One region of the Paenibacillus xylanexedens genome, then DNA from elsewhere that is predicted to be linked to it. Evidence: riboswitches for the same ligand, from Rfam matches in the RefSeq annotation. Region 1 holds a riboswitch; each other region holds the start of a gene.

Region 1 (5,962 bases):
TGTTCTCCAGCCTGACCATATGGAGTTCTACCTGCCGTTGATACCATGCCTCCATACTCTTCCTCCAGATGATATGCGCGACCATCCAGGTCCAGCAATGTAGGCACCTCATCAGGTGCATCAAGCCTGCCATCAATTGGTGTGTATAGGGCGTAACGTGTGAGTTCGCGTTCTTCGATATGCAAATATCGAAATGCGGTACCATCCTGCAGCGTGAGTACAACTGCATTTCGAGCACGATTTTGTACCCGACCAACAACTTCATAAGTGACCAGAGAAACCTCACAGATATCACCAGGTGAAAGCTGAAGCATCGTTTTCTCTGCCTGCGGTGGTTCAGCTTTCGTTAGTATTCCTTTAATTCGTTTCCATACACTCATGAGAATTACTCCTGTTCCTTATCTTATAAACAAGCTGCAATAATCAGTGCGCCCACGATATGTAAAGCGCCAGAGAACAACCCGTATCCTGTCTTCCCTTGCTGAATTCCCGTATCCAGATCCAGATTGGCCCATTTGCGAATCATAAAGTGTACAACACTCTCCAGAATCAACAAAATGATAAAGGATACAACGGAGACCAACAATGCTTCTCCAAGATGACCAGCCGTAGAAATGGACGTAGCGAGTACATACCCTTGTGCAAATAATTTCATCACCATACGTGTGGTTACTGCCATATTGCCAGCCTTAACTTCAGCAAAATCCTTATATTTCGTGAACAGTGAATCTACATACATCAAGACAAACAGCAAAACCGAACCAGAACCGGTCCAGACCAGCATCGCTAAAATATTCAAATCCATTTACACAGCCCCCACATATCAACATGAACCGCATTTAAAAGCGAAGGAGAAATACTCTTCTCCTCCGCTGGTTAACCCTGCTGACAACCAAGGTATTAGTTCTTATTATCGTACTGTTTCATCAATGCTGCGAGTTCGTCTTCAACAGCCTGATCTTTACCCAACTTCTCGAACTCTTCATCCAAAGACTTGCCTTTGGAAGACATTTCGTTGCTTGCTTCTGCCTGTGCTTCCATCTGCATCATTTTCTCTTCCATACGCTTCATACCAGCACTTGCAGTATCAGAGCCAAACCCATTCAACGCTTTGTTGATTTCCGTTTGGGCTTTTGCTGCATTGTAGCGGGCTACCAGTGTTTCGCGTTTGTTCTTCATTTGAGTCAGTTGCTTACGCATCTCGTCGAGCTTGCCACGCAGGTTATCTGCAGAAGCCTTGTTTTGGTCATAGCTGGTTTTGTACTCAGCCATCTTCTCTTCAGCAGCCTTTTTCTCTTCCAGAGCACGTCGAGCCAAATCCAGATTCTGAGCACGTGCCGCCGTATGCGCCTGCTCTTCACGTTTCTTTACAAGTGCTTCCTGCTCTTCGAATAACTGCTTGAACTTCTTCTCAATGGCGATCTGTTGAGCTACTGCTTTCTCCGCATCTTCCAGATCCTCTTGCATGTCACGGATATATTGGTCCGTCATCTTGATTGGATCTTCCGCCTTGTCAATAATGGCGTTAACGTTAGACATTGTTAAATCACGCAATCGTTTGAAAATGGACATTATGTTATTCCTCCTAGTCGATATTACATCGTATATAAACATACATACGTAACAATCTACAACTCGTTTCAATTTTAGCAAATAAAATCAAAACAAGCGATTGCTCTTTATGTTAGGAAGATCGTTTATCGTTGTTCAGATGATCCTCCATCAGCCTCTCTGCAGTCTGCACGATTTCGTCGATCTGCATCCGCGTGATGGAATCAAAATGGATACCCATGATCACCGTAACGGTTACTTTCAGCTGCAGGGCAGCCTTTCGGGCAAGTCGCTCACACAGCTCTTGTTCCTTATGCCCAGGAATATGTACCGTCGTCCCGCTTACGCGCTCATGATCCACGTAGAACGTGGCTACGGCGCCAGTATGCGCCTTTCCTCCGGTAACGAGAAAAACCTTATCCTCTCCTGCTTCAATCACCTGTAAACGTATGGATTTCAAATCATATGTACTCATATCCTATCCACCTATCCTTTTCTATATGTTATATATGGAGGAATTATGGCTGTCATAAGCTAAATCCGCAATGAAACTTCTCACACTACGCATATTTTATGGAACCCCCGGGCATACCAAGGAGAACGTCATTTTGGAAAAGGAGGCCGTTATTATGCGCGTACGCCTCATTATGCTGATGGTTATCGTTATTTTTCTCGGGGGATATCATGCTCCAGTTTCATCGCGGGATGTTTCAAACCCGTCAATTGAATCAGTATCAGGTTCGGATTCTGCTGAAGAAGAACAACTGACATTGGGACAGTTACGTCAAAAATATGCCGATACGTTCAAAACCAATGGTCCTTCAACAAAGAAGGTTGCACTGACTTTTGATGATGTACCTGATCCACGGTTTACTCCACAAGTGCTGGATGTATTGAAGAAATACAATGTCAGAGCTACATTCTTCATCGTGGGTAGTCGTGCTGAGAAACATCCGGATCTGGTGAAACGCATCGTTAAGGAAGGGCATATGGTTGGTAATCACAGCTACAATCATCCTGAATTCAGTAAGCTGTCGATGAATGCCTTTCGCAAACAAATTTTACATACCGGGGATATTATTCGACGTTTGGCGGGATATACGCCCAAGATGATTCGGCCGCCTTATGGAGACATTAATGAAGAACAGCTGCGATGGGCTGCCAGACAACACTATAGCATTGTGAACTGGAACGTAGACTCCCTGGACTGGAAAGGCCTTTCAAAGGAACAGGTGAAAGATAACATCCTGTCTGCCGTGAAACCTGGCTCCATCGTTCTGCAACATGCTGGAGGCGGTGTAGGATCAAATCTGAACGGTACGATTGAGGCTTTGCCTGAAGTCATTGAGGAACTACGTAATCGGGGATATGAACTGGTCACCTTGGACGAAATGCTGGGATTGCCAAAGGCCAAAGATTAGGATGACCGTGATAACAAATAATGAGAATATTAAAAGGGTGCTGTTCAATCGCGAATTAGCGACTGGCAGACACCCTGTTTGAATTCATTTTAAATGTTATTTTCTCTCTACTTCAGAATATACAGTTCGATATCCTGAAATCCAAATGAGCTTACGGACTGTTTGCTACCCGGGATAAAGATATCAATCCGGTGACCTTTGATTGCACCGCCCACATCACGTGCTGTGGCTACAAAAGCTTGTTTTGGCAATCCTGGATGGCTATGACCAGTTACCAGTACTTTGGTTCCAAGTGGAATTACACTTGGATCAACTGCAATTGTGCCCAGTTCAAGGTCATTTCCGAAATAATCGACTGCACCCCATCCTCCATTTTCAGACGGATCTGCAGAGTATGCCGTTGCTTTTACGTTCACAGCTTTGCTGTAATCGAATGTCTTACCCCAGGCTTGAACCACTTTGTTATCTGCGTTAACGTCCAAGCTCGCTGTAGTAACAGTCTTCGCTTGGGTCTTGCTCTCCGTTGCCGCAGCGGCTGCTACATTGTTTGCCTTACCGGGAATCGTAATTTTCAAACCACCATAAATGTTGTAAGCCGAAATGTCGTTGTTTGCTTTAACCAACGTGTTGAGTGCTACTCCATAATGTTTTGATAAGGTGTAGAAGGTATCCCCTTCTTTGGCCACATGAACTGAATCGGCGTGAGCCGGAACGGCTTGAATGAGCATTGCTGTTGTCAATAATGCTACTGCTGTTTTGGCTATACGTTTCTTGTTAATCATGGTCTTCCTCCCTCATTGTGCCTGCGAAGTTAGTTGTCGGATTCGGATGAGGAGCCCACCCTATAGGTTCTTCATTACATTTAAAACGTTATGTACCCCTAATTCACCCCAAGCAGTGTGCTGTAGATCTTCCCCCTGCACAATCTGCATCGTTACATCCCCCGCACTCCCTGTCCGGAAGTTTCGGCAGAGTTCAATATATCACAATATTGTAACCTGAACTTGTAGTAATTCTTACCAAATGGTTTTCAACGTGTCATTATATGTAAGAATACTGCATACTTTAGAATTGTTGGACGACCCGATTCCTTTACATCTGGTAACAGAATAGTTACTTTTCAAATCTATAAGTGATTAATGCGTGCAAAAAAATAGCGTTACCGACTCGAAGTCAGTAACGCTATTTGATCACTTCGTTTAGAGTACTTTCGCAAGAAAATCACGTGTACGTGAATTTTTTGGAGCTCCAAACACCTCATCAGGTGTTCCCTCTTCCACAATAACCCCGCCATCCATGAACAGGATCCGGTCTCCCACTTCACGTGCAAAACCCATCTCATGTGTTACGATGACCATCGTCATCCCGCCTTCTGCAAGACGTTTCATGACATCCAGCACTTCGCCAACCATCTCGGGGTCCAGTGCCGAAGTAGGCTCGTCAAACAGCATCACATGCGGCTGCATGGCCAATGCTCTAGCAATGGCGATCCGCTGCTTCTGTCCACCGGACAGCTGATTCGGGAATGTATCTTTTTTATCGTACAAGCCTACGGTGTTAAGCAGATCAGCGGCAATTTTCTCCGCTTCCTGAGTGGATAGTTTCTTTACTTTAATCGGAGCAATCGTAATGTTTTGCTCTACAGTTTTGTGTGGGAACAGGTTGAAGTGCTGGAACACCATGCCCATTTTCTCACGAGTTGCGTTAATGTTATGCTTGGGGTCCGTGATTGACACGCCTTCAAAATCAATCTCTCCTGAGGTAGGCTGTTCCAGCAGATTCAGACAACGCAAGAAAGTACTTTTACCTGAACCGGAAGGACCGATGACCACGACAACCTCACCTTTGCCAATCGTCACGTTAATGCCCTTAAGCACATCGTTATTTCCATAAGATTTGTGTAATTGTCTAACGTCTATCACTTGCACTCAACTTCCTTTCCAGTCGTCCCAGCAGCTTGGACAAAATGAACGTCATTACAAAGTAGATGGCTGCTGCAATCAAAAATGGACTCAAGCCTTGGTACGTAATGTTTTTGACTACACTTGCCTGATACATAATATCCACCATACCGATAACGGAAATAATGGAGGATTCTTTGATGATAGTTATGAATTCATTACCGATCGCTGGTAATACAGCTTTGAAGGCTTGTGGCAATATAATGTAACGCATTGCTGCACCTCTTCCCATTCCGAGGGAACGCGCTGCCTCCAACTGACCACGATCCACACCTTGGATACCTGCACGGAAAATCTCCGCCAGATACGCACCACTATTGATTGAAAGTGTAATGATACCTGCCTGAAGTGCAGTGAAGTTAATGCCAAAGCTCAGGGAAAAACCATAGTAAATAATCATCAATTGTACCAGCATCGGTGTGCCACGGATCACTTCAACGTAAGCAGTACCGATCCAGCGCAAGATTGCAGCGTCATGCAAACGGAACAAACAGATGATCAATCCAATAATTACCCCGAAGATAACCCCAAGTGCAGACAACAGAAGTGTGTATCCTACACCTGTAGCATAGAAACTTTTGTACTCCCAGAATACTTGGAAAATATTTTGTGATTTGTTCGCTTTATCCGCCATCAAAAGGCTGGCGTCCGTCACCATCTGATTGATTTTATCTTCACTTTTCAGCCGCTCCAGTGTTCCATTTACTGCAGCTAGTAGTTCGGTATTACCTTTACGAATCCCGATTGCCGCTTCTGCTTGCTCTTCGTCCGGAACAGCAGCAGCAAGCCCAATGATATCGTCCAGATAACCTGCAGCAACGGTATCTTCAACGATTGCCGCGTCAATGCGTTTTGTTTGCAGTTGAAGCACGATATCCGAGATTTTATCCAGCGCAGTAAGCTTCGCTCCTGGAATACTCTGTCCGATCGTTTCCTGAATGGAGCCTTTCTGAACGCCAATCTTCGCATTTTCAAGTTCTGCCATGGTTGGATATTTGTCTTTATCCACATTGCGAACCATAATCACTT
Region 2 (5,962 bases), 2.3 Mb from region 1:
GCGTGGGTATGCTTCTCCAGATAACTCTCAACGGAGTTCCAGTGTTCCTCTTCGTCCTTGATTTGTTTGCAGACGGCGCAAATAGGCAGCAGTCCGCGCAATGTGCGCACTTCAGACAATGCCTTCTTCAATTGGTGTTCTGTCTTTCTCTGTTCGGTAATATCCATGTGTGAAATCAAAGCGAGATCGGTATCCAGAATTGAATTTGCATAAGATAGAGGGGTGAGTTCTACACGAAACCACCTCTTTTCGTTGTATACAGTATACACGCAGATGTCATATGTATGATTTCGATTAAAGGGTATTCCGCGTTCTTTCAAATTCTGTGCGACAAGTGCCATGTTTGCGTTCTTGCCTCGTTTTGCCCAGGCTTCCGTCAGGTGCAGGTAATGTCTATGACTACTGTGTATATCCGGGTTTGGTGAGCATTGACCGAGTCCCTGTTGCCAGGCACGGTTACAACTTTGGATAATCCAATTGTGATCAACGATGATGAGCTGGTGACGTATGGACTGGAACGACAGCCTCTCCAGATCGGATGTAACATGTCTCATGGATAGGACCCTCCTTTGGCAGAAATCTTATCTCAGTTCATCTGGAATATCCAAAATATCAGCGACCAGGTGCCTGAATCGGGTTGCTTTGCGTGTGCCGTGAATAAGATTGGATAAACGATAGGGTGGGATGCCATGCTGTTCACAAAAGGTCTTCTGGTCCACTTGAAGTTCGGTTAGCCGTCGTTTGATGGCCCATCCGAACGGAGTAACTGGTTTTTTCTTGTTCAAAAGGGTTCACCCCTGATTAGAATGTAGTATTCAGCCGCCCTTTCTTCATGTAGAATATATAGAAATGCGAGCTGTATGTTTCATTATATACGTAAATTCGTCATCTAACAATTAAAAAAGACGGAAAAAAGTGTATTTTGTGATGATAAATGGCGTAAATACGTAAATAAAACAAATAAAATGACAAAAAACACGTCGGCAAGGAGGTTGCCGCGTGTTTTTTAGTTTGTTTGAATGAAGGGGAGCAGGTATGAGGAGGAAGAGGATTAGGCCCTGTAGGCATGAAGTCCAGCTCCAAGCATATGGAAACTGGGGAAAAATGATTTCATGGACATCGAGGTTGGCTGTGCCAGTCCATCCGCAGCCGAGGCGCTGACGGTCTTCCATTCATTCTCCAGATCTGTGGCCAGGCGGACCATCAGATCCTTGGTTGTATCGTTGTTCAGGGGAATGACTTTGGAGGCTTCGGTTATGCAGGCATTCATGGCTGAATGCAGGTAACCAAGGACCGCCTCTTCGACCGGGATGTCGAGGTGGTGGTTAATCCAGGCATGAACAGTGGAGAGGCAGCCAACCGAATCGTATTTGGCAAAAATCTGTTCGAGCTGGCTGAATTCAATCCAGGGGTGCAGAGCGCGTGCGAGTCTGATCAATCGTTTACCCATGGCGGCAGCTTGTTCTCTGAGATCTCCAGGGGTTCGCTGAACATGGACGAGCTTGTCGATCAGAGCTATCCGCCATGTATCCTTGTGATCTGCTGCGGTATAGATGCCTTTGATGGCCATACCTTCAAGACGAACGATGCTGGGATGCAACTGACAACGCATGAATGATTCGAGATCTTCAGCATTACGAATGGTACCCTCCCTGATATGGATATCCATGCCGAAGGAATGGGTGAACCCTCCAACCTGAATAGAGGAATCAAGCAGTTTGACATAATCGAGCAGCTTATTCCCACGGTTCACAATCATTCGCCTCCTGTGTTCGTTAAATGTTACTTAAAGTGACATTTATATTCCTTTTTGTTTGCTTTATGTTTAAAAATCCGAATTATATGATAGTTATCATCCCATAAATGTCCGCTTTTTGTCAATAGCATCAGTGAAATTTAATGGATCAAATCTGGGATTTAATATTTGTGTTATTTTATATAACTTATTGTGTTATTTATGTGGTGAAGTGCAGGGAGGACTACATATAAGGAAGGACTATATATAAATGAATCAACAAGATCGGCTCTTACCGAAAAAGAGGGGATCAAATCTAATAATATGCAGTTCATGGGTAAAGATGACGAGATTATGCGATTTTTGATGAAAATGCCTAGCTGAAAAAGAAGTATTAAAAAATACTTTACTTTTAGTTCAGAACCCGGTATAATCAACTCTGTTGCCGATTATTTACGACATGCGGTCGTGGTGGAATGGCAGACACGCTATCTTGAGGGGGTAGTGGGCGTATGCCCGTGGAGGTTCGAGTCCTCTCGACCGCATCATATGAACGATTAAAAAGAAGCTTTCCGTTAATGGAAAGCTTCTTTTTTTTTGTCTTTTGCGAACAGTATGACATCAAAGTTGAGAAAAAAAGGCCATCCATTACCGGGGCAATGGTGCTCTACCTTCCGGCTACGGGTGGCCAATGTATTATTTTTGCAGCAAATTCTTGATATCTTCTTCAATCTTGTCCGGTGTTGTTTTGGGAGCATAACGTTTAATGACCTGTCCGTTCTGATCCACGAGGAATTTGGTGAAATTCCATTTGATTGCTTTGGAGCCGAGCAGGCCAGGAGCTTCTGTGCTAAGGTGTTGGAAAAGAGGGTGAGCGCTTGAGCCGTTCACATCAATTTTCTCAAACATGGGGAAGCTCACGCCATAATTCATCTGACAGAACTCGGCAATATCGTCGGAAGATCCTTTTTCCTGTGCAAACTGGTTGCTTGGGAAACCAAGGACTTCAAATGGCGCATCCTGGAACTTGTCTTGCAATTCTTGCAGACCTTTGAATTGAGGGGTAAGTCCGCATGAGCTTGCCGTATTCACAATCAGGAGCACTTTGTCACGGTAGTCGGACATTTCAACTTCTTGACCGCGAAGGGTATTCACTTTGTAATCGTAGACTGTCATCTAAATCGCCTCCATTTATTTACTCTTATATCTTCTATTATATTGGTTACAATTAAATAATGCAAAACTTATATGGTGTTAAAAGAATCAAAACAGGCAAGTTGTGCAGAATACGTGAATGAATTGCGAAGTGATTTTCGTCAGAGTGAGAATTAGATAGCCTTGAAGAGATGGATAGAGTATAACCTTATTGTAAGCGTTATTATGGATGAGTATTGGCAAAAATCTGCCGATTCGGTGATCTGTGAGGACTTTACACCGTCATGGCACGGGTGTATGATTCATAACGTAATTTCAATTTAAACTAAATTGTATATGAAAAACGAAACAAACGATAATATCGCTCGATCTTATCTTAAGATATACGAACGATGTTTTAATCGCTGAGTTTCCATTCATTCATGAGTGGAAAACGGGGGAACCAACGGAATGCGCTGTCCAGGACAGTAGGCATTCATGGGGTGAATTTTCCGGTGACAGCCGGAAATAGGGCGACTCTCGCGCCCGAATCCGTCAGCTAACCTCGTAAGCGTTAAAGGGAGAGGCAACAAGCCGTACGCTGGTTCATGGCGTTTTCGCCATGGATTCTTTAAGAAGCGTTCGGGAGGCCTTGGTCCCCCACGCTTCTTTTTTGTTGTCTTTTCACGCCAAGGGAGGAACGAATGATGGATACTGAGATGATCTTAGTGACTGCTCCAAATGAAGCAGGACGCAAATTTATCAAATTGCTGATGTACAAAAAAATGCCGTTTGCCGTTCTAACCAACAGTGCAGGGGAAGAGCGCCGACTCCGTAGAATCGGAGTAGAACATGTCATTCGCATGAATACGGCTGCAGCTCAAAAATGGTTTTTGCCGCAGGGCAGCGTAGGCAACGTGTTTATTTTCGAGAACAGCCTGAATCTGACCTGTCGTTATTTACAGATCTGCCGTTCATGGACATCGAAATCCCTGTGCGTCATTACGGAGCAGAGTCATCCTAAGGGCATCTATCGGGGCATGGGCGCAGACCGGATTGTATATTCGCTCAATGGGGAAGTTGGCTTTCTCCTCAATGGTTAATGCCATAGCTTGTGATTGCTCAGGTGTGAGGTGCCTGTTATAATTGAATGTATCGATAAACGGAAGTTTGAGGAGACTCATGCAAGATGGTGAGTCTTCTTTTTTATGCTTACAAGGAGGAATTGGCGTGCCGGATGTGGGTGGATTAAAGTGGTTGTTTTTTGATGTTGGAGATACACTGGTGGATGAATGGGAGCCGGTTGATGATATTATCGGACAGTTCGTCCGTGAAGCTTGTGCTTTGGGGTATCCGGTGACAATTGAGGCGGTACGCGAACTGTTCGCGAACTGTTACCGAAAATATGAGCAATGGCCTATGAGAGTGGCGATTCGCACATTTGTTGAAGACGAGGGGCATCAGAAACAGATTCAGGACAAGCTGAAGTTTCAAAAAGATCTTGAACGTCCTTTTCCTTCAGCGGATTCTGTTCTTCAGCAGTTGTCACGGCATTATCACATTGGCATTATTGCCAATCAGAGTCCTGGAACGGAAGAGAGACTGGAAAGCTACGGACTGCGGAAGTATGTTGATGTTCTGGCCTGCTCGGCTGAAGAAGGGGTGTCCAAGCCAGATCCCGAGTTATACGCTGTGGCCCTGAAACAGGCAGGCTGCGCGCCAGAGGAAGCCGTCATGGTCGGGGATCGGATCGATAATGACATTATTCCTGCTCGGAAGCTGGGCATGCGTACGATTCGAATTATGCAGGGTTACGGAAGATTCCAGCCAGAACTATCGGATGACCAACGTGCGGATTGGACTGTTGATTCATTGGATCAACTTCTGCCGTTACTGATGCCAAATCAGGATTAGATGCAGATGGTTGTTTATTGGATTGCAACAATAAAGGCTGATCAACTTGGGTATAGAATACCGGAGTTGATCAGCCTTTTTAGTATTTTGTCGATAAGAACGAGATTAGAACAAGCGGATCGTCTGAATGATCAGATATACATTCAGCACAACGATAATCGCGGCAATGACCCATGAGATGATTTTGAGCCACAATTTGTTGGCGAATGCACCCATGCTTTTTTTATCACTCGTGAACATCACCAGGGGAATTACAGCAAAGGGCAATTGAAGCGACAGCACGACCTGGCTCAAAATGAGCAGTTCTTCTGTGCCGTGTTCTCCTGCAATCGCTGTAACAATTACCGCCGGGATGATGGCGATCAGACGTGTGACCAGTCTGCGCAGCCAAGCCGGAATTCGAATGTTCAGGAAACCTTCCATAACGATCTGCCCAGCGAGTGTACCTGTAAGGGTAGAGTTCTGACCTGATGCTAACAGCGCCACACCGAACAGAATACTTGCAACCGTAGTACCCAATAGAGGTGTCAGCAGATGGTAGGCATCTGCGATCTCGGCAACCTGCGTCATACCAGCACTGTGGAATACAGCAGCAGATACAATCAGGATGGCTGCATTAATGAACAGGGCAAGTGTCAGTGCGATTGTCGAGTCCATGGTCGAGTACCGAATAGCTTCTTTTTTACCCTGTGGTGTCTGTTCGATCTGACGGGTCTGCACAATGGAAGAATGCAGGTACAGATTATGCGGCATCACGGTTGCCCCTATAATACCGATGGCGATATAGAGCATAGCCGGGTTTTGTAGAATCTCAACATTTGGTACAAAACCATGGAGAACACCGCCCATATCCGGTTTTGCCAGGAACAGGTCAATCCCGAAGCAGAGGGCAATGGTCGCCATCAGCACAATGACAAGTGTTTCCAAAGCGCGGAAGCCTTTGTTTTGCAGCACAAGAATCAGGAGTACATCAACTGCGGTGATGATAACGCCGTATAACATGGGGATGTTAAATAACAGCTTTAACGCGATGGCAGAACCTATGACCTCAGCCAGATCAGTAGCTGCAATGGCAAGCTCACACAGTATCCATAACATCATGACAACAGGCATGCTGAAGCGTTCGCGACAGGCTTGGGCCAGATCCCGTCCAGTGACGATTCCAAGCTTTCCGGCTAA
Region 3 (5,962 bases), 3.0 Mb from region 1:
ACGTCTGGTTGCAGAGGCAGCTGCGGAAATTAAAGGCATTTCGGTGGAGGAAATTGCTGCAATAACAACCAAAAATGCCATGGAACGATTTGGGATTCGTTAAAAAAACGAGCAAATGAGGTGAAAAAGGCAGGTAAGCGGAGGTAATTTGCCCTTTGATCCAAATAAATCAAGAATATTACAATATTTTAACCAAATATTCAGAAAAACGTACTTGATCAACGCTTTACAACATGCATCAAAACAGGATATCATCTTTTCAGTGAATTGTTGTGCGGAAAATTGGACAGATGTTCGGGGGATGAACAAAGGGACACTTTCCGATGAAACAACATTACTTTCATGAATCAGTCTCGCTGAGTCTCCGTTAACGGAGAGCGGGGGAACCAATAGGGCTTAAACATCGGTGTATTTAGCCGATGCGCAACGTTCGCTGACCCAAAAGCAGCGAAGGGAACTGCGAAGCCGTATTTGATTTCTTCTTTGGGTCTCGGGGTGAATTCAAGGGCGTCCGCCATGAGCGGGTGACCCAAGATAGGGCGGCTCTCTTTCGCCCGAACCCGACAGCTAACCTCGCAAGCGGAAAAAGAGAGGCAACCTCGTGCATGAATTTCCGATATTCAAAATCATTCGGAAGCCACGAAAGAGTTCCTCTTACACTCTTTCTTTGGCTTTTTTGTTTTTGAATAAAAGAAATATTGTCATCATACGGTAGGTATTCAGGAGGATGACATCATGTTGCGAAGATTGATTCATGGTGCAGAACCGGATTATGTTGGTCCAATCTGTGTTCTGTAGAAAATTTGGTATAGTCACGTCAAAGACATCATGCATTACTTTAGACGGCGAGGCTATGAAGGAGGACGGAGAAGTGGGCACATTCCAACCAGAAGAGACCCATGAGTCACGATCATCCAGTAAGTCTTTCGCGTTGCGGTGGAAGCATGAGAACATGCGTCAAATGGCATTGATCGCGATTTTCTCAATTGCGCTTACAATCATGATCTTGTTAGTCGTTTACGGTCAGGCCGGGAAACAAATTTCACTGGTTATTGATGGCAAAGCTCAGGTGGTAGAGACTCGTACAGGAATGCTTCAGGAAATGCTGGAGGAGCAGTCGATCACAGTCAGCCCTCACGATAAGGTATCCATGTCCATGAATGGGGCGTTAACAGATGGAGACCGAATCGTTATTGAGCGGGCCGTTCCAGTTAACATTACGGCAGACGGAGACACCAAGACTCTCTATACAACCGATTCATCGGTAGAAGATGCAATTCAAAAATCAGGTATTCAAGTTGAAAGTAATGATAAAGTGTATCCGGCGCTTGGAACTGCGATCAAAGCGGAGATGAAGATCCGTGTAGTGCGCGTAACAAAGCGTACAGTGGATGTAGAGCAACCGATCGCTTACAAAGTCATTAAAACGGCTGACCCTAGCTTGTACAAAGGGGATAACCGTGTCGTTGTGAACGGCAAAGAAGGCACAATTGTGCAGCATATCGAAAAGGTATTTCAGGATGGAGAATTGGTCTCCAAAAAAATGGTCGGCAAATCTGTCGCGAATAATCGTGTAGATAAAGTGATCGCTGTCGGCACCAAAGCAAAACCGGTCGTGAAAGAACCTGAGATTCAGACCGTATCGGCTCAAACGTCAACAACCAAAAAGGCTACAACAACGAACTCGAAGAAAACATCTGCCTCGGGCAGCAAAGTGATTACCGTATCCGGGACTTCTTTTAAATACTCCAAAGTACTTAAAAATGTATCCATGACTGCCTACTCTTCCGAAGAGCCTGGCATTGGAACTAAAACAGCTTCCGGTACTCGTGTAACGGAAGGACGCACCATTGCGGTTGATCCCAAAGTCATTCCAATTGGCTGGTGGGTATATATCGAAGGTCTGGGATTCCGTCGTGCGGAAGATACAGGCGGTGCCATTAAAGGCAACAAAATTGATGTGTATTATGACAGTGTGAAGCATGCCCTGAATTTTGGACGTAAGAAAGGCAAGACGGTCTACGTGATCGGTCCGGTGAAGCCGGAAGCGAACTAAAATCGTTTTACTTTGAAATGGGAATGCTATAAAATAGTTGCATGAATGATTCATGCGGAATATGCGGCGGAGGAGTCTGAATTCAGTCTCCCCCGCCGTTTGGCAGAGAAGAGGATATTCCTCTTCTCTTTGCGTTAGAAAGGAAGAAATGGAACATGATAAAAGAAGTCATTGTGGTGGAAGGCCGTGACGATACGGTGGCTATCCGTCGGGCCGTGGAAGCCGATACCATAGAAACAGGTGGATCAGCCATCAACCAACGCATTCTGAAGCGGATTGCGCTTGCTCAGGAGAGACGGGGAGTCATTGTACTGACAGATCCGGATCATGCTGGCGAACGCATTCGTAAAATTATTGCGAACAAGGTGCCAGGCTGCAAACATGCCTTCATTCCGGAAGCCGATGCAACGCGCAAAGGGGACATTGGGGTGGAGAATGCCTCACCAGAGGCGATCCGTCATGCGTTGGCACGCGTACATACTTCATACGAAGGTGCTCCGAGCCTGATCGATTGGGAGGACCTGATCGCGGCAGGACTTATTGTGCATCCGCAGGCTGCTGCACGTCGCATGGAGATGGGTAATCTGCTGGGCATCGGTTATTGTAACGGTAAGCAGTTCCACAAACGTCTCAGTGTATTTCAGATTACACGGGAAGAGTTCTCTACAGCATTAGCGCAAATTGAACGTGAAGGATTGTGAGCATATGAAGAACATGGAAGAAACGATTGAAATTGCAACGCCCAAGCGTACGAAAGAGATTATTCAAAGACACGGATTCTCATTTAAGAAAAGTCTGGGTCAGAACTTTCTGATCGATCAAAATATACTGAACAAAATTGTTAATGCAGCCGATTTGGACGAGTCCAAGGGTGCGTTAGAGATCGGGCCGGGTATTGGAGCCCTTACGGAGCGACTGGCTCGGGTAGCCGGTCCTGTCACAGCCGTAGAGATTGATCAGCGCTTGATCCCAATCCTGGGAGAAGTGATGCAGCCTTATTCGAATGTACGTGTTCATCATGGGGATGTGCTGAAGCTTGATCTGGCTGAGTTGTTTAATACGGATTTTGCATCCGTGGACAAAGTCAGTGTCGTGGCTAACCTGCCTTATTATGTAACGACTCCAATCATGATGAAACTGCTGGAAGAGAAGCTGCCGGTAGACAGCATTGTTGTCATGATTCAAAAAGAAGTGGCTGAACGCATGGCTGCTGCACCAGGATCAAAAGACTACGGCAGTCTGAGCATCGCAGTTCAGTACTACAGTATGCCGGAACTTGTGTGTATTGTGCCTCCTACGGTCTTCATTCCGCAACCTAATGTGGAATCAGCTGTCATTAAGCTGAAAGTGCGTGAGCAGCCACCAGTGGAGATTCCGGATGAAACACACTACTTCGAAGTGGTACAGGCTTCTTTTGCCCAGCGGAGAAAAACAATCTCAAACAATTTGAAGGCACGTTTCTTCACAAAGGAGAACCGGGAACAGGCAGACATTCTGCTGGAGCAGGCAGGTATTCAACCGTCCCGACGTGGAGAGACGTTGAGTCTGCAAGAGTATGCCACACTCAGCACCGTAATGTGGGAAGCTGGGGTACGTGCAGCGCTGTAAAATTTGAATGAACCAAACCGGGTCTCTGCCCATACGATGGGGTAGAGGTGATTACGTTGATGAATATCGGAGACTTGGTCGTTCGGAAGTCATACGGCGGCGATGTGACTTTTCGGGTGGAAGGCCTCCAGTTGGATGCTGCGGTCATTAAAGGGACTGAGTTCCGGCTGATTGCCGATTCCCCGGTGGACGATTTGATACAGGTTCCCTACGAACCACAAAGCGCCAAGACCAGACAGGCGCATATTAAAGCACATCAGACCCTGTCCCGTCTGCAGCAGAATCGTATGGAACAGGCTGAGCGGAATCGTGAAGGTCTGGTACAGGATTGGTCTGCCCAGCAGGAACCGGCTTATTTTGAAATGCCTGGAAAGGTGCTTCATCTGGATGGAGATCCGAACTATTTGAAAAAAAGTATGGATCTCTATGAGCAACTTCGTGTGCCCGCAGAGGGACAGTATGTCCATGAATCGGCAATGGCAGATACCTTATACCGCTTATTACCCAAAGTACGTCCGGATATCGTAGTTATTACGGGTCATGATGGGGTGTTAAAGACACGTCAGCCCTATGACTTATATAGTCTCGGTAGCTACAAGAACTCGCAAAATTTTGTGTCGGCCATTCAGGTGGCCAGACAATATGAACGCCATCTGGACGCACTCACTATTGTGGCAGGGGCCTGTCAGTCCCATTTTGAGGCACTGCTGCGCGCTGGAGCGAACTTTGCCAGTTCTCCAGGCAGAATTCTCATTCATGCACTTGATCCGGTCTATGTGGCAGCCAAGGCCTCCTTTACTTCTGTGCGCGATACGGTCAACATGAGTGATGTTCTGCACAATACCATCAGTGGCAGCCAGGGTGTGGGTGGTGTCGAGACACGGGGGAGTTACCGGGTAGGTCTGCCTGGGCTGAATGATTTATCTACGCTAAAAGTGAACCCGTCGGCAGTCTGATGTAGGCCATTTTAAGTCCCAATTTGGGGCTTTTTTTGTTTGCAAAAAAATTCATTGACAACAACTTTTTGATGCTGATATAATAATTAGTTTTGATTTGACAATGACTGTAAAATCCGGTATAATGGACAAGAAAAGAGGTGGTCGTCGACAATGGCTAAAAACACGCTGTTGGATATCAAACGCAATCTCGATGCACATATTGGTCAGAAAATTATGTTGCGGGCTAATGGTGGCCGCCGTAAGACCATTGAGCGTACGGGTGTATTGGAAGAAACGTACCCTTCTGTTTTTATTGTTAAGCTTGATGAGGAGCAAGAAACCTTCAAGCGAGTATCTTATAGTTATGCGGATATACTTACGGAATCGGTGGAAGTCATGGTTTATGACCCGGGCAGCCAGACGCATAGCTCCTATATGGAGACGTAAGTATCGATTTACAGGCGATTCGCCCCATAAGGCGGATCGCTTTTTTGTTTTTTAAACACCAATTTTCCCTCTAACGTAACCCATACATACTCAGGAATGAGCGAGGAACGGTCGCGGCATACTATATGGACAGGTGAACGGACAGTTTCTTAAGCAATGCAGGAAACTGAATATGGCCTGATGACAAAATGTCCAAAACGTGAACGAACTACGAACTCATCACATTATGAAGGATACTTTGGAGGAGGATGGTTCATGAGTCGCAGAAGAAGAAGTGTCATGTCAGAGGATCTGAAGAATGAGCTCGCGAAAGACCTGGGCTTCTATGATACTGTGCAACAGGAAGGCTGGGGCGGAATTAAAGCCAAGGATGCAGGAAACATGGTAAAACGTGCAATTCAACTTGCTGAACAGGCTGCGCGCAAATCTTAATCCGTTTCAAGCAGACTGAAAAGCGGGGAAATCCGTCAGGAATAACCCCGCTTTTTCCCCTTAGATGCGGAATACAAATGACTTGACAGCCCCATTTTGATATAATATGTTAAGTTGTCTTAGGGAAAAGGTGAGGACGGGTGAACGCCTTGAAAATTTACGAAAAAGCGCCTGCTAAAATTAATTTGATGCTGGACGTTTTACATAAAAGAAGAGATGGATTCCATGAAGTTGAAATGATCATGACCATGGTCGATCTGGCTGATCGACTGGAAATGTCGGAGCTGCCGCGAGATACTATTTTCATCTCCAGTCAGGCGGGTTATATCCCGCTCGACGAGAAGAATCTGGCTTTCCAAGCAGCCAGACTCATTAAGGAGCGCTATAACGTGCGTACGGGTGTCCATATTCATCTGGATAAAAAGATTCCAGTTGCAGCCGGACTTGCCGGCGGCAGCAGTGACGCAGCAGCAGCGCTGCG

Evidence for each region. Region 1 has a riboswitch for cyclic di-AMP ahead of BS614_RS21075 (3D domain-containing protein). Riboswitches for the same ligand answer to the same signal wherever they lie in the genome.
Region 2: linked by a shared signal. The riboswitch ahead of BS614_RS10950 (HAD family hydrolase) and the one ahead of BS614_RS21075 (3D domain-containing protein) in region 1 are both predicted to bind cyclic di-AMP.
Region 3: linked by a shared signal. The riboswitch ahead of BS614_RS03175 (resuscitation-promoting factor) and the one ahead of BS614_RS21075 (3D domain-containing protein) in region 1 are both predicted to bind cyclic di-AMP.

Annotation. Positions count from the first base shown of each region.
Region 1 is NZ_CP018620.1:4,825,410-4,831,371, forward strand. Features, by position in the region: gene BS614_RS21050 (DUF4178 domain-containing protein) at 1-380, opposite strand, end outside; gene BS614_RS21055 (DUF350 domain-containing protein) at 404-805, opposite strand; gene BS614_RS21060 (PspA/IM30 family protein) at 901-1,572, opposite strand; gene lpdD (prenylated flavin chaperone LpdD) at 1,685-2,026, opposite strand; gene BS614_RS21070 (polysaccharide deacetylase family protein) at 2,181-2,972, shown strand; gene BS614_RS21075 (3D domain-containing protein) at 3,080-3,754, opposite strand; cyclic di-AMP (ydaO/yuaA leader) riboswitch at 3,757-3,953, opposite strand; gene BS614_RS21080 (amino acid ABC transporter ATP-binding protein) at 4,172-4,894, opposite strand; gene BS614_RS21085 (ABC transporter substrate-binding protein/permease) at 4,881-5,962, opposite strand, start outside.
Region 2 is NZ_CP018620.1:2,497,567-2,503,528, forward strand. Features, by position in the region: gene BS614_RS10920 (nitrogen regulation protein NR(II)) at 1-554, opposite strand, end outside; gene BS614_RS10925 (hypothetical protein) at 582-785, opposite strand; gene BS614_RS10930 (urease accessory protein UreF) at 1,052-1,753, opposite strand; tRNA gene BS614_RS10935 (tRNA-Leu) at 2,198-2,280, shown strand; gene BS614_RS10945 (glutathione peroxidase) at 2,432-2,911, opposite strand; cyclic di-AMP (ydaO/yuaA leader) riboswitch at 3,283-3,458, shown strand; gene BS614_RS10950 (HAD family hydrolase) at 3,574-3,972, shown strand; gene BS614_RS10955 (HAD family hydrolase) at 4,100-4,783, shown strand; gene BS614_RS10960 (Nramp family divalent metal transporter) at 4,889-5,962, opposite strand, start outside.
Region 3 is NZ_CP018620.1:754,366-760,327, forward strand. Features, by position in the region: gene BS614_RS03170 (TatD family hydrolase) at 1-103, shown strand, start outside; cyclic di-AMP (ydaO/yuaA leader) riboswitch at 345-598, shown strand; gene BS614_RS03175 (resuscitation-promoting factor) at 872-2,056, shown strand; gene rnmV (ribonuclease M5) at 2,212-2,757, shown strand; gene rsmA (16S rRNA (adenine(1518)-N(6)/adenine(1519)-N(6))-dimethyltransferase RsmA) at 2,762-3,664, shown strand; gene yabG (sporulation peptidase YabG) at 3,724-4,620, shown strand; gene veg (biofilm formation stimulator Veg) at 4,774-5,049, shown strand; gene BS614_RS03200 (small, acid-soluble spore protein, alpha/beta type) at 5,305-5,481, shown strand; gene ispE (4-(cytidine 5'-diphospho)-2-C-methyl-D-erythritol kinase) at 5,631-5,962, shown strand, end outside.